3 regions of the Pseudonocardia sediminis genome follow, and region 2 is predicted to be linked to each of the others. Evidence: riboswitches for the same ligand, from Rfam matches in the RefSeq annotation. Region 2 holds a riboswitch; each other region holds the start of a gene.
What was found. A riboswitch is a leader RNA that binds a small molecule or an ion and turns the genes downstream of it on or off. The one in region 2 is predicted to bind S-adenosylmethionine.
Positions count from the first base shown of each region.

Region 1: it holds a riboswitch for S-adenosylmethionine, as region 2 does, so the genes downstream of both, EV383_RS29285 (hypothetical protein) here and thrC (threonine synthase) in region 2, are expected to answer to the same signal.
Region 3: it holds a riboswitch for S-adenosylmethionine, as region 2 does, so the genes downstream of both, EV383_RS09030 (aminotransferase class V-fold PLP-dependent enzyme) here and thrC (threonine synthase) in region 2, are expected to answer to the same signal.

Region 1 covers NZ_SHKL01000001.1:6,250,202-6,254,325, reverse strand. The annotation lists gene EV383_RS29295 (beta-ketoacyl-ACP synthase III) at 1-792, opposite strand, end outside; gene EV383_RS29290 (OsmC family protein) at 865-1,356, opposite strand; gene EV383_RS29285 (hypothetical protein) at 1,353-1,616, opposite strand; SAM riboswitch class I at 1,795-1,880, opposite strand; gene EV383_RS29280 (diguanylate cyclase domain-containing protein) at 2,169-4,124, shown strand, end outside.
Region 2 covers NZ_SHKL01000001.1:4,809,808-4,813,931, forward strand. The annotation lists gene holA (DNA polymerase III subunit delta) at 210-1,190, opposite strand; SAM riboswitch class I at 1,325-1,471, shown strand; gene thrC (threonine synthase) at 1,478-2,746, shown strand; gene EV383_RS22525 (DNA internalization-related competence protein ComEC/Rec2) at 2,821-4,124, opposite strand, start outside.
Region 3 covers NZ_SHKL01000001.1:1,908,612-1,912,735, forward strand. The annotation lists gene EV383_RS09025 (TauD/TfdA dioxygenase family protein) at 1-645, opposite strand, end outside; gene EV383_RS09030 (aminotransferase class V-fold PLP-dependent enzyme) at 877-2,253, opposite strand; SAM riboswitch class IV at 2,296-2,410, opposite strand; SAM riboswitch class I at 2,551-2,646, shown strand; gene EV383_RS09040 (LLM class flavin-dependent oxidoreductase) at 2,832-4,043, shown strand; gene EV383_RS09045 (NtaA/DmoA family FMN-dependent monooxygenase) at 4,040-4,124, shown strand, end outside.

The DNA of each region.
Region 1 (4,124 bases), 1.4 Mb from region 2:
GCTCACCGCCCGCTCGCGCGGCAGCCCGAGCCGGTCGCAGACGGCGTCCAGGATCCGCTGGTTGGCCTGGTGCCCGACGAACCGGTCGACGTCGCCGACGCCCCAGCCCACCCGGTCCATGACGGTCCGCGCGGACTCGGTCATCCGCGCCACCGCCTGCCGGTAGACAGCCTGGCCCTGCATCGCGAACGGGGTCGCCGCGTCCGGGACGATGATCAGGTCTTCGCCGTCACCGTCGCTGCCCATCTCCAGGGCCAGCACCTCGCCCGCCTCGCCCGGGGTCCCGGCGCGGAGGACGACCGCCCCGGCTCCGTCGCCGAACAGGAACGCCGTGGCCCGGTCCTCGGGGTCGACGAGCGTGGAGAACGTGTCCGCCGCGATCAGCAGCACCGAGCCGGCCTGCCCGGCGGTGATCATCGCGCTCGCGGTGGCCAGGCCGTAGAGGAAGCCGGAGCACACGGCGTTGAGGTCGAAGGCGGGCACGGTGCCGAGCCCGATCCGGGTCGCCACCGCCGGTGCCGTGGCCGGGACCGGGTGGTCCGGGGTGCTCGTGGCCACGACGACCATGTCCACCGCCGAGACCCCGGCCGACTTCAGGGCGAGCGTCCCGGCCTCGACGGCCAGGTCGGAGGTGCTCGTCCCGCCCCGGACGATGTGACGTGACCCGATACCGCTGCGTGTCCGGATCCACTCGTCGGTGGTGTCCAGACGTGCAGCGAGGTCGTGGTTCGTCACGACGTCCGGTGGCAGGCTGTGACCGATGCCGGTCAGTACGGCCGCGCGAGATGGCATGTACGGGACCCGCGTCCTGTCGTAGGTGTGAACCCACTGTAGTTCGCGGTGCGGTTACCGCCCGGTTCGATTTCAGGACGTGACGAGTCTCGTGCTCACCGTGGGCGGCGCCCGGAACAGGTCCAGCACCGGGCATCGCGCGTCGACCTCGGCGAGGAGCCGGACGTAGTCCTCCGCCGGCGCCGGTCCCTGCGGGTGGACCGCGATCCGGACGTCGTCGAGGCCGGGCCGGACGGTGCCCTCCAGTCCGAAGAACCCACGGACGTCGAGCTCGCCCTCGACGTCCACGCGGACGTCGTCGAGCGGGATCCCGAGAGCCGAGGCCTGGTACCGGTACGTCGCGATCTGCGACGAGACCAGCGCGGCCAGCGCCAGCTCGACCGGGTTCAGCGATCCGCCCAGGTCGACGGGCTCGTCGGGCGCGCCGGACTCGCGCCGGATCCGGACGCCGTCGGCACCGGAGCCGGTGGCGAGGAACGAGATCCGGGCGTTGGCCGCGTCCTGGTCGATCTCGGCGACGGCGGCGTCGAGCAGGGTCGCCGGGTCGACGACGGGGGCGCTCATCGATCGTCCTCCGGCTGCTCGACCACGGTCAGGTGCGGGGTGCGGGCGAGCGCCCGGCGGGCCATCGCGAGCTCCTGCGCGACCTCGGCGGTGATCAGCTCGGCGTGCAGGCCCCGATCCTCCGGGGAGTGCGGGGCGAGCGCACGGTGACGGGCGACGAGCGCCTCGAGGCTGTCGAGCAGGCGGTCGCCGACGGCCGAGCGGCGCTGGGACCGGGACGGTGCGGGCGTGCGGAGTGGGGCGGTGGCAGGTGTGGACATGCGGATGCTCCGGAAGGTGCGAGGGATCGGGACGCGTCGGCGGCCACGGGGCCGCGAGGCATCACCGACAGAGCGCCGCTCCGGTCCGGCAGAGGTCGACGTGGCGACGCCTGCACCAGATCGACTTCGACCACACCGACACCGCGAGGGCGTCGTTCGCCGGGGTCTTCACGTCGGTCTCCCATCGGTCCCGGCGGTAGCACCCACGTGTGCGGGTTGCTGCGGCGTCGTCGATCCGGGTCTCTCGGCCGCTCAGGATGGCAAGTCCCCAGCAAACCCGGTGCGGAGGCGGAGTGTCAAGGAGACGGTGGCCGGGCCACGTCACTCCCCTGACGACGAACGGACCGCCAGGGGCCTGGCGCATCACTCGTCTGCCGAGTTGGTGACGGTGGGCGATGAAGAGCCGAGGTCGTACTCCTCCGATCGTGGTGATCATGACCACCGCCGGGATAGTCTGCTGCCGTTCCGGCCGAACCGATCTTCCCCACGGCCCGCGACGTCCCGGCCCGGTGTCCCCCGCACCGAGCGGCCGGCCCCCACCCCGGGAGTCCCATGACCCTGCCGCAGGGCACCCGGCCCGGTCGGCGACCGCCCGGGCCGCCCGTCGTGGCGGGGCTGCTGGCCGGGACCGCGGTCGCGGTGGTCGGGCTCGGTCTGCTCTCGATCCAGGTCGCCGAGTCGCGGACGGGGCTGCGGGCCTGGTGGCCGGGGGTCGCCCCGGCGACGGTGGCGGTCGCGGTGGCCGCGGGCGGGTGCGGGCGGTGGCGCGCGCCGTCCGGTGCCCGCCGGGCCGCCCTGATGGCGGCGGTCCTGCTCACGGTGGGGGTCGCCGGGGCGGTGCTGCGGCTGCTGGTCGGTCGCCCGCCGGAGGTGGTCGTCGGGTGGGCGCTCGGGGACGTCGTGCAGGCGGCCACCGCCGGGCTCCTGCTCGCGGGACGGTTGCGTCTGCGCTCGCTCCCCGACCTGGGGCGGCTGCTGCTCGCGGCGGCGGCCGGCGCGCTCGTCGCGGCGGCCGTCATGACCCCGACCGCGCCGCCGCCGCTGTCCGACGAGCCCGTGCAGCTGTTCTGGTCGCTCGTCGCGTCGCGGTCGGCGGCGGTCCTGCTGCTGGTGCCGCTGGTGATGGCGTTTCCGCCGCGCCGCCGGCGGCGCCACCCGGCCGAGGCCGCCGGCCTGTGGGTGCTCGCGGTCGGGACGACCGTCGCGGCGTTCGCCCCGGGCCAGACCTGGCCGCTGGCGTTCCTGCCGCTGGCCGTCCTGGTCGGGACCGGGCTGCGGCTCGGCCCCCGGACCGTCGGCTGGCAGGTGCTGGTGGTCGGGCTGCTGGTGGCGCTACTGACGGTGCACGGCGGCGGCCCGTTCGCGGCCGCGGCCGTCTCGTCCCCGTACGCACCGCTCGCCCTGGTCCAGACGTTCCTCGTGGTGTGCGTGTTCGCCGTGCTCGTGGTGACGCTGACGGTGGCCCAGCGCGACGCCGCCCTGCGCGCACTCGCCGACCGGCTGGAGTTCGACCGGGCCGTCCTGGAGACCGTCGACGCCGGGGTCCTGGCCTGCGACGCCGACGGCCGGATCGTGCTGCGCAACCCGGCGCACCGCAGGATCACCGGCGTCGCCGACGACGAGCCGGTCGACCCGGACGTCCTGGCGCAGCGCCTGTCGGTGTCCGAACCGGACGGTCCCGTCCCGCCGTCGCGGACGCCGTTGCGTCGCGCCCTGGCCGGGGAGGTCCTGACCGGACTGCAGCTGCGGATCGAGCCGCCGGGCGAGCCGCACCACCAGGTCGTCGCGCACGCCCGCCCGATCACCGCGGGCGACGGACGCCTGCTGGGGGCCGTCGCCACGTTCACCGACGTCACCGGGGAACGCGTCGTGCAGGCCCGGCTGCAGGCCGCCGTCACGTTCCAGGACGCGGTCCTCGCGGCCAGCCCGGACATCATCTTCATCGCCGACGCCGGCACCCACGCCGTCCTCTGGGCCTCGCGCTCGGTGGAGACGATGCTCGGGTTCACCCCGGAGCAGGTGCTCGACCTCGACCGCCGCGACGGGCCCAGCCTGGTGCACCCGGAGGACCGCCCCGCGCTGCACGCCGCGAACGAGGCCGCGACCCGCCTGCTCGACGGCGACGTCCAGCCGCTGCGGGTGCGGGTGCGCGACGGGTCCGGGAGCCACCGTTGGCTCTCCCGCCGGGTCACCCCCTTCACCCGGGACCCGCAGGGACGGGTCACCGAGCTGCTCGGCGTCTCCCGCGACATCACCGACGTCGTCGAGTCCGAGCAGCGGATGGCCCACGCCGCCACCCACGATCCGCTGACCGGGCTGGTCAACCGGCGCGCGCTCGGCGACCGGCTGACCGAGGTGATCGACCGGGCCCGCGACGGAGCGCAGACACCGGTGCTGTTCTGCGACCTCGACGGGTTCAAGACCGTCAACGACACGCACGGGCACGCCGCGGGCGACGCGCTCCTGGTCGTGACGGCGCAGCGGATCGCCGGGGTGCTGCGCGGCGGC
Region 2 (4,124 bases):
TCCCCTGCCCAGCCGCGCGCCGGGTCTTCCACTGCGCGTTCCGCGTCGTTCCGCGGGCGCGGCCGCGATCGCTCGACGACGCCGGGCGCGCGTCTGCATGACGGGCGCGCGCGGCGTGGTGCCCGAGCGCGAACGGCGTGGTGCCGATCCTGGATGCGCGACCGAGGCGCACCCGGCGGTCCGCCGGAGGCGAGGGCCGAGCTCCCGGATCAGCGGGTGGCGCGGGCGTCCAGGACGGCGAGGACGGCGCGTTCCAGGGCGTAGGCGGGGTCCGGGGAGGCGCCCTTCACGTCGGCGTTGACCCTCGCGGTGGCGGCGACGGCGACCGCGAGGGTCTCCGGACGCCAGGCGCGGACCTGGCCCTGGGCCTTGCGGATCTTCCAGGGCGGCATGCCCAGCTCCCCGGCGAGGCGGTTCGGGTCCCCGCGACCGGCCGAGCCGACCTTGGCCAGCGTGCGGACCGCGTCGGCCAGGGCGTCGGCGATCAGCACGTGCGGGGTGCCGATCACGAGTGCCCAGCGCAGGGCCTCCAGCGCGCCCGGGCGGTCCCCCGCGATCGTGGCGTCGGCGACGGCGAAGCCGGTCGACTCGGCGCGCCCGCGGTAGTACTGCCGCACGCCGTGCTCGTCGACCCGTCCGCCGGTGTCGGCCACCAGCTGACCGGCCGCGGCGGCGAGCTCGCGCAGGTCCGACCCCACGGCCTCGACCAGCACCGGGACCGCGTCCGGGGTGATGCTGCCGCCGTGCCTCCGCACCTCCGCGCGCACGAAGTCCGCCCGCTGCTCGGGGCGGGTGATCCGGGCGCAGTCGGTCGTCTCCGCCCCGGCCTTGCGCATCAGGTCGACCACGGCCTTGCCACGCGCACCGCCCGCGTGCTGGGCGACCAGCACGATCCCCGGCGCGGGGTCCTTCGCATAGGCGGCGATGGCCGCGGTGAGGTCCTTGTTCGCCTCGTGCGCGGCCATCAGCACGATCACCCGCGCCTCGGCGAACAGCGACGGGCTGAGCAGGCCGGCCAGCTCGCCCGGGGCGATGTCGGAGGTGCGGATCCGCCGCAGCTCGACGTCCGGGTCCTGCGTCCGGCACCGCCGCACGATGTCCTCGACGGCGCGTTCGGCCAGCAGCTCCTCCTCGCCGACGACGAGCTGGAGCTGCGCGGGAGGGCCGTCGTCACGTGCCGCGGGGCTCACGTGACCATGGTGGCCCACCACACCGACATCGGGTGACCCGGATCCCGTTCGGTGTTCTCGACTGGAAAACGTCGTCGGCGGTGTCGTAGTGTCAAGCTGCCTCCGTGTGATCACGGGTGGTCACAACTGCATATGGCTCATCCAGAGGGGCAGAGGGAACGGCCCGTTGAAGCCCCGGCAACCGACGTCGCACGACGATCCGCCCGATCACGTCTCCACGTGACCGGACGTCGACGAACACGGTGCCAACTCCGGCCCGCACAGTGCGGGACAGATGAGGAGATCACGTGACACTCACTGCTGCCCACGAGACGGCCACCAGCTACGACCTGGGCCCCGCTCGTGCTCTCAGCTGCCGCGAATGCGGCCACGAAGTCCCCCTCGCCGCCGAGTTCGCGTGCCCGCGATGTTTCGGCCCGCTCGAGGTGGCCTACGACTTCCCGAACGTCACCCGCGCCTCCATCGAGGCCGGCCCGAAGTCGATCTGGCGCTACAAGGACCTGCTGCCGGTGCCCACCACGGTCGCCGAGCACCCGAACACCGAGCCCGGCCTGACCCGACTGATCCAGGCCGACCGGCTCGCCGCCGCGCTGGGCGTGCGCAAGCTCTGGGTCAAGGACGACACCGGCAACCCGACGCACTCGTTCAAGGACCGCGTCGTCGCCGTCGCCCTGGCCGCTGCCCGTGAGCTGGGCTTCACGGTCCTGTGCTGCCCCTCGACCGGGAACCTGGCCAACGCCGTCGCCGCCGCCGCGGCCCGCGCCGGGTGGGATTCGGTCGTGCTGATCCCGTCCTCGCTGGAGCAGGCCAAGATCACGACGACCGCCGTGTACGGCGGCACGCTGCTCGCCGTCGACGGCAACTACGACGACGTCAACCGCCTCGCCACCGAGCTCGCGGCCGAGCACGAGGAGTGGGCGTTCGTCAACGTCAACGTCCGCCCCTACTACGCCGAGGGCTCCAAGACGCTGGGCTACGAGGTCGCCGAGCAGCTCGGCTGGCGCCTGCCGCAGCAGATCGTGGTGCCGGTGGCGTCCGGGTCGCAGCTGACCAAGGTCGACAAGGGCTTCCAGGAGTTCGGCAAGCTCGGGCTCGTCGAGCCGACCCCCTACACCGTGTTCGGTGCACAGGCCACGGGCTGCTCGCCGGTCGCGACCGCGTTCGAGGCCGGTCACGACGTGATCCAGCCGGTCAAGCCGGACACGATCGCCCGCTCGCTGGCCATCGGCAACCCGGCCGACGGCCCGTACGTGCTGGACTCGGTGCGCCGCACCGGGGGTTCGGTCGGGCACGTGACCGACGCCGAGGTGGTCGAGGGCATCCGCCTGCTCGCGCAGACCGAGGGCGTGTTCGCCGAGACCGCGGGCGGGGTCACCGTCGCGACCGCGAAGAAGCTGATCGAGGCCGGGAAGATCGACCCCGACGCCGAGACCGTCCTGCTGATCACCGGTGACGGACTCAAGACGCTCGACGCCGTGTCCGGCGAGGTCGGCCCGACCGCGACCGTGCCGTCGACCAGCAAGGCCGTCCGCGAGGCCCTGGCCCACCTGGCCTGAGCCACGCCGAGCACGACTCACGGGAGCGCCCGGCCGGACCCGTTCCGGCCGGGCGCTCCCGCGTCCGGTGGCGGTCATCTGCCACCGGACCGGCGGGGAGCGGGCTGCGGGTCGCCGCGGGCGACGAGGGCCATCTCCGGGCGGCCGTCGCCGTCGGAGTCCTCCGCGGCGGTGACGGCGACGTCGCCGGACTGGTCGGTGCGGGCGACGACGACCCCGGCGCCGGTCAGGGCGTCCATCATCCCGGGGTTCGGATGCCGGTAGGTGTTGCCGGCACCGACGCTGACCAGCGCAGCGCGCGGGCGCACGGCGTTGAGGAACGGCACGGAGCTGTAGCGGCTGCCGTGGTGCGGCATCTTGAGAACGTCGGCCTGCAGCGGGACGCCGGCGTTCAGCAGGTCGCCCTGCGACTCCAGCTCCACGTCGCCGGTGAGCAGCACGCTCCCGGCCGGGGTCTGCGCGCGCAGCACCAGCGAGCCGTCGTTGACCGCGGTGCCGTCGTCGGGGTCGACGTACTCCGAGGGGTGCAGCGGGCCGAGTACGTCGATCCGCAGCGCCGGCCAGGTCAGTGACCGCCCGGCCGCGAGCCCGACCAGCGGCGCACCGGCGGTGGCCGCCGCTGCAGCCACCTTCTGCAGGCCCCAGCGGGGCTCGCGGACCGGCCCGACGGCGACGGCGGAGGTCGGACGGTCGCGCAGGGCGCCGTTGATGCCGCCGATGTGGTCGGCGTGCAGGTGGCTGAGCACGAGCAGCGCGATCCCCTGCACGCCGAGGCGGTCCAGGCAAGCGTCGGTGGCACCGTCCTGCGGCCCGGTGTCGACCATCACGACCCAGCCCGGCGTCCCGGTGGCGAGCACCAGCGCGTCGCCCTGACCGACGTCGCACGCGACCGCGCTCCACCCGGCCGGTGGCCACCCCGGTGGGACCACCCGGGTCGGGACCAGCACCAGCAGCAGGCCGAGCAGGACCGCCAGCAGCAACGCGCGGATCCGCGGTCGCCGGCCCAGCGCGAGCAGGACCAGCAGCACCCCGGTGAGCAGCAGCGCACCACCGAGCCCGTCCGGCCACGGCAGCGCGCCACCCGGGACGGCGGCCGCGTGGTCGGCGACGAACACCAGCCACCGCACGGCGGGCCCGGCCAGCCACGCGCACGCCTGCGCCGCGTCCGGGCTGAGCGGCGAGACGACCGCACCCAGCACGCCGAGCACCGTCGCCGGGGCGACGGCCGGGACGACCAGCAGGTTCGCCACGACCGAGACGAGACTGACCTGCCCGCTCAGGCCGGCGATCAACGGCGCCGTCGCCAGCGCCGCCGCGGCCGGGACGACCAACGCCTCCGCCGCACCCGGCGGTACACCCCGTCCGCGCAGCCGCGCCG
Region 3 (4,124 bases), 2.9 Mb from region 2:
CGGGTTCACGAACAGCGACTTGCGGCCGGTCTCCGGGTGCACCCGGACCACGGGGTGCACGACCGGCTCCAGCATGGTGACCGTCTCGCCCTCCCACTCGCTGCCCTGGCCCTGCTGGCGCTGCAGGAGGCGCTCGCCGAAGTCGCGGAAGCCGTCGTGCTCGGCGGAGAGCTCGTCGGCCAGGCGTTGCACGGCGGGGGAGAGCGAGGCGTAGGCGAGCTCCAGGTCGGCCCAGTTCGTGTCGCCCCCCGAGGGCGGCAACGTGACCGCGCGCAGGATCGAGCCCAGCGGCGGGCGCTTCATGAACGTGACGTCGGTGTGCCAGACGTCGGAGAAGCCGTCGTCGGCGCTGTCGAGGGCGTAGATCTCGGTGTGCGCGTCGTCGATGCCGGGGACGACCGGATGCGACGCCGTCAGCTCCCCGAGCCGGTTGCCCAGGCGCACCTGCGCGTCCGGGTCGAGGGTCTGGCCGCGGAAGAACAGCACCTTGTGCGCCGTGAGCGCGGCACGCACGTCGGCGACGACCGTGTCGTCGGCGGTGGCCAGGTCGAGGCCGTGCACGAGCGCGCCGAAGCCGGGGCCGAGCGGCTCCAGGTCGAGCGAGCCGGTTCGCGGACCGGAAGCGGACAGGGTGGCGCTGGACATGGAGGCTCCTCGGACGTGCGGGCAGACGTGACCCGGGTCGGACACACGACTCCCGCGGGATCGGACGGGGGAGGGGTCGCCGTCGGCAGGATCCGGACGGCGGGCGTCAACGACAGGTGTAGCCCGCGGTCCTCATGAGGTCGACGTGACGACGGCACGTCAGGTTCCGGGCGCCGGGCATCCGTTGATCCTGTGCAGGCGAGCGCTGTGAGTCAACCCTCGTGGGGTCGATCACGCTGCGCCGCAGCGTTGCGTACCCACCGGACCGGCCAGGCCGAGCGGGTCGGCGTCGCGCGGGTCCGGGGTCGGCGCCCACCGGCCGTCGACGACGGCGTAGTCCCAGCGGGGCCCCTCGGCGACGAGCGCGGTCAGGGCGGAGAGGAGACGGTCGACGTCCTCGGCGGTGCTGCCCAGGCCGAGGCTGGCGCGCACGGCGTTCCCGTCGCCGGCCCCGTCCCCGCCGTCGGCGAGCCGGGCCAGCAGCGGGTGCGCGCAGAAGCGGCCGTCCCGGACCCCGATCCCGTGCTCGGCCGACAGGTACGCCGCGACCAGCCCGGCCGGGACGCCGTCGACGACGAAGCTCGCGACCGCCACCCGGTCCGGGGAGTCGTTCCAGATGCGCAGCGACGTGACGCCGTCGATCGCGTCGAGCCCGTCGGTGAGGCGGGTGAGCAGGGCGCGTTCGTGGGCGGGGGCGACCTCGTCCAGCAGGGGTGCGAGGGTCCGGCAGGCCGCCGCGAGCGCGGCGGCGCCGAGGACGTTCGGGGTGCCGGCCTCGTGCCGGTGCGGAGCGGGCGCCCACGCGGCCTCGGCGGTCGTCCCGTGGATGCCGACGTGGGCGACGGCACCGCCGCCGGCCAGGTGCGGCGCGGCCTCGTCGAGCCAGTCCCGGCGCCCGACGAGGGCGCCCGTGCCGTAGGGCGCGTAGAGCTTGTGCCCGGACAGGGCCACGTAGTCCGCGCCCCAGGCGGCGAGGTCGATGCGGCGGTGCGGTGCGGTCTGCGCGGCGTCGACGACGACGCGGGTGCCGTAGGCGTGGGCGATGTCGACGACCTGCGCGATCGGGAGCGTCTCGCCGGTGACGTTGGAGGCACCGGTGACGGCGAGCAGCGCGAAGGAGCCGCGGGCCAGCGCGTCGTCGACGGCGGCGAGCGTCGCGTCGACGCCGGCGCGGGCCGCGATCACCCGCGAACCGGGCCGGGACTGCCAGGGCAGCAGGTTCGCGTGGTGCTCCACGTCGAGGGTCAGCACCGGGCCGGGGACGCAGGAGGCGAGCAGGTTCAACGAGTCCGTGGTGTGGCGGGTGAACACCGTGACGTCGCCCGGGCGGGCGCCGACGAACTCCGCGACGGTCGTCCGGGCCGCCTCCAGCACGCGGGTGCACACCTGGGAGGCGTAGCCGGCGCCGCGGTGGACGCTCGCGTACCAGGGAAGCAGGGCGTTCACCTCGTCGGCGACGGCCTGCAGGGCGGGCGCGCTCGCGGCGACGTCGAGGTTGGCGTAGCGCACGCAGCGGCCGTCGACGAGCGGGACCTGCAGGTCGGCTCCGACGACGGAGGGAAGGTCCACGGCGGTCGCGGCGGGGGCGGTGGCAAGGGCGTGGGACATGGCGGTTCCTCGGGTCGATCAGGACCCTCAGACGTGCCGACGGGTCCGCGCTTGCCGCACGCGGGTGTCGCGCCGGCCCGGTCCTCACCCGGAGCACCCCACCGCGGAGGAGGGTTGCCGGCCAGCGAGCCGGGGCTTGACGCTGGCGCTCATGACCTGGCGGTGAAGTTACGAGCGCGTGATCGCCGATGTCAAGTGCGTGGGGCCGGGGCGTCGCGCATCACGTTCTTCATCGGAAGTGTTGACAGGCGACGGGAGTGGCTACCTAGAGTCGTGTCAGTACCCGATCACGGGTGCGCACCATCCAGAGCGGCCGAGAGACCTGGCTCGTCGACGCCGCAGCAACCCCCCGCATCCCGCGGGTGCGGGTGCTCACGCCGGGACCGATGGGGGGATCGATGAACGGAAACGCGGTGCGCGTGCCGTCCGTCGACCGCGCCTCCTTCCACGGGCGCTGCCGTCGTCACGTGGATCTCCTGCGCGTCACCAGCGCGGCCTGTCCGGCCTGACCGCCCCGGACCGGCCCCACCACCCGCAGTAGGCGGCGCCCCGCGCGCCGCAGGAAGCGGTCACCACCCATGTCCACTTCGGACCACCTTCGTCTCGCCGTCGCGCTGAGCGACGCCGGATGGCACCCCGCCGCCTGGCGCGAGGCCGACGCCCGCCCCGGTGAGCTGTTCACCGCCCGTTACTGGGCCGACCTCGCGGCGATCGCCGAGCGCGGCCTGCTCGACCTGATCACGATCGAGGACGGGTTCGGACTGCAGTCGACCGATCACCTCGCGGAGTCCGACCGGCGCACCGACCAGGTGCGCGGGCGGCTCGACGCGCATCTCGTCGCGGCCCTGCTCGCGCCCCTGACCAGCAGGATCGGACTCGTCCCCACCGTCACCACGACGCACACCGAGCCGTTCCACGTCGCGAACGCGCTCGCCACGCTCGACCACGACAGCCTCGGCCGCGCCGGGTGGCGGGTGCAGGTCTCGGCCCGCGCCGACGAGGCGCGCCACCTCGGGCGTCGCGCCCTGCCCGGCGTCCGCCGCGAGCACCTGGACACCCCGGAGACCGCCCGGGTCGTGCAGGAGCTCTTCGACGAGGCCGCGGACGCCGTCGAGGTCGCGCGCCGGCTCTGGGACAGCTGGGAGGACGACGCGGAGATCCGCGACGACGCCACCAACCGCTTCGTCGACCGGGACAAGCTGCACTACATCGACTTCTCCGGGGACCACTTCGACGTCCGCGGGCCCGCGATCACCCCGCGCCCGCCGCAGGGGCATCCGCTGGTCACCGTGCTCGCGCACCGCGAGGTGCCCTACCGCCTCGCCGCCCGCTCCGCCGACGTCGTGTTCGTGACCCCGCAGGACGTGGACGACGTCGCGTCGGTGATCGGTGACGTGCGCGCCGCGGAAGCGGCGGTCGGACGAGAGGGGGAGCCGCTGCGGATCCTCGGCGACCTGGTGGTCCTGCTCGACCACACGCAGGCCGCGGCGCAGGAGCGCCTGGCCCGCCTCGACGCCCGCGACCCGCTGCGCTCCGACGCCGCGATCCTCGCCACCACCCCGTCCGACCTGGCCGACCTGCTGGTCGCCTGGCACGAGGCCGGCCTCGACGGCTTCCGCCTGCGCCCGGGCGTCCTCCCCGACGACCTGAACGCAATCGCCGACGCGCTCGTCCCCGAGCTGCAGCGCCGCGGCGCGTTCCGCACCGCCTACGACGACACCACCCTGCGCGAGCGGTTCGGGCTCTCCCGCCCGGCCAGTCGCTACGCCACCGCCGGGAGCACCGCATGACCCGCAAGCAGATCATCCTCGGGGCGTACTTCCCCGGCGTGAACCACGACACCGTCTGGAGCGACCCCGCCTCCGGGAGCC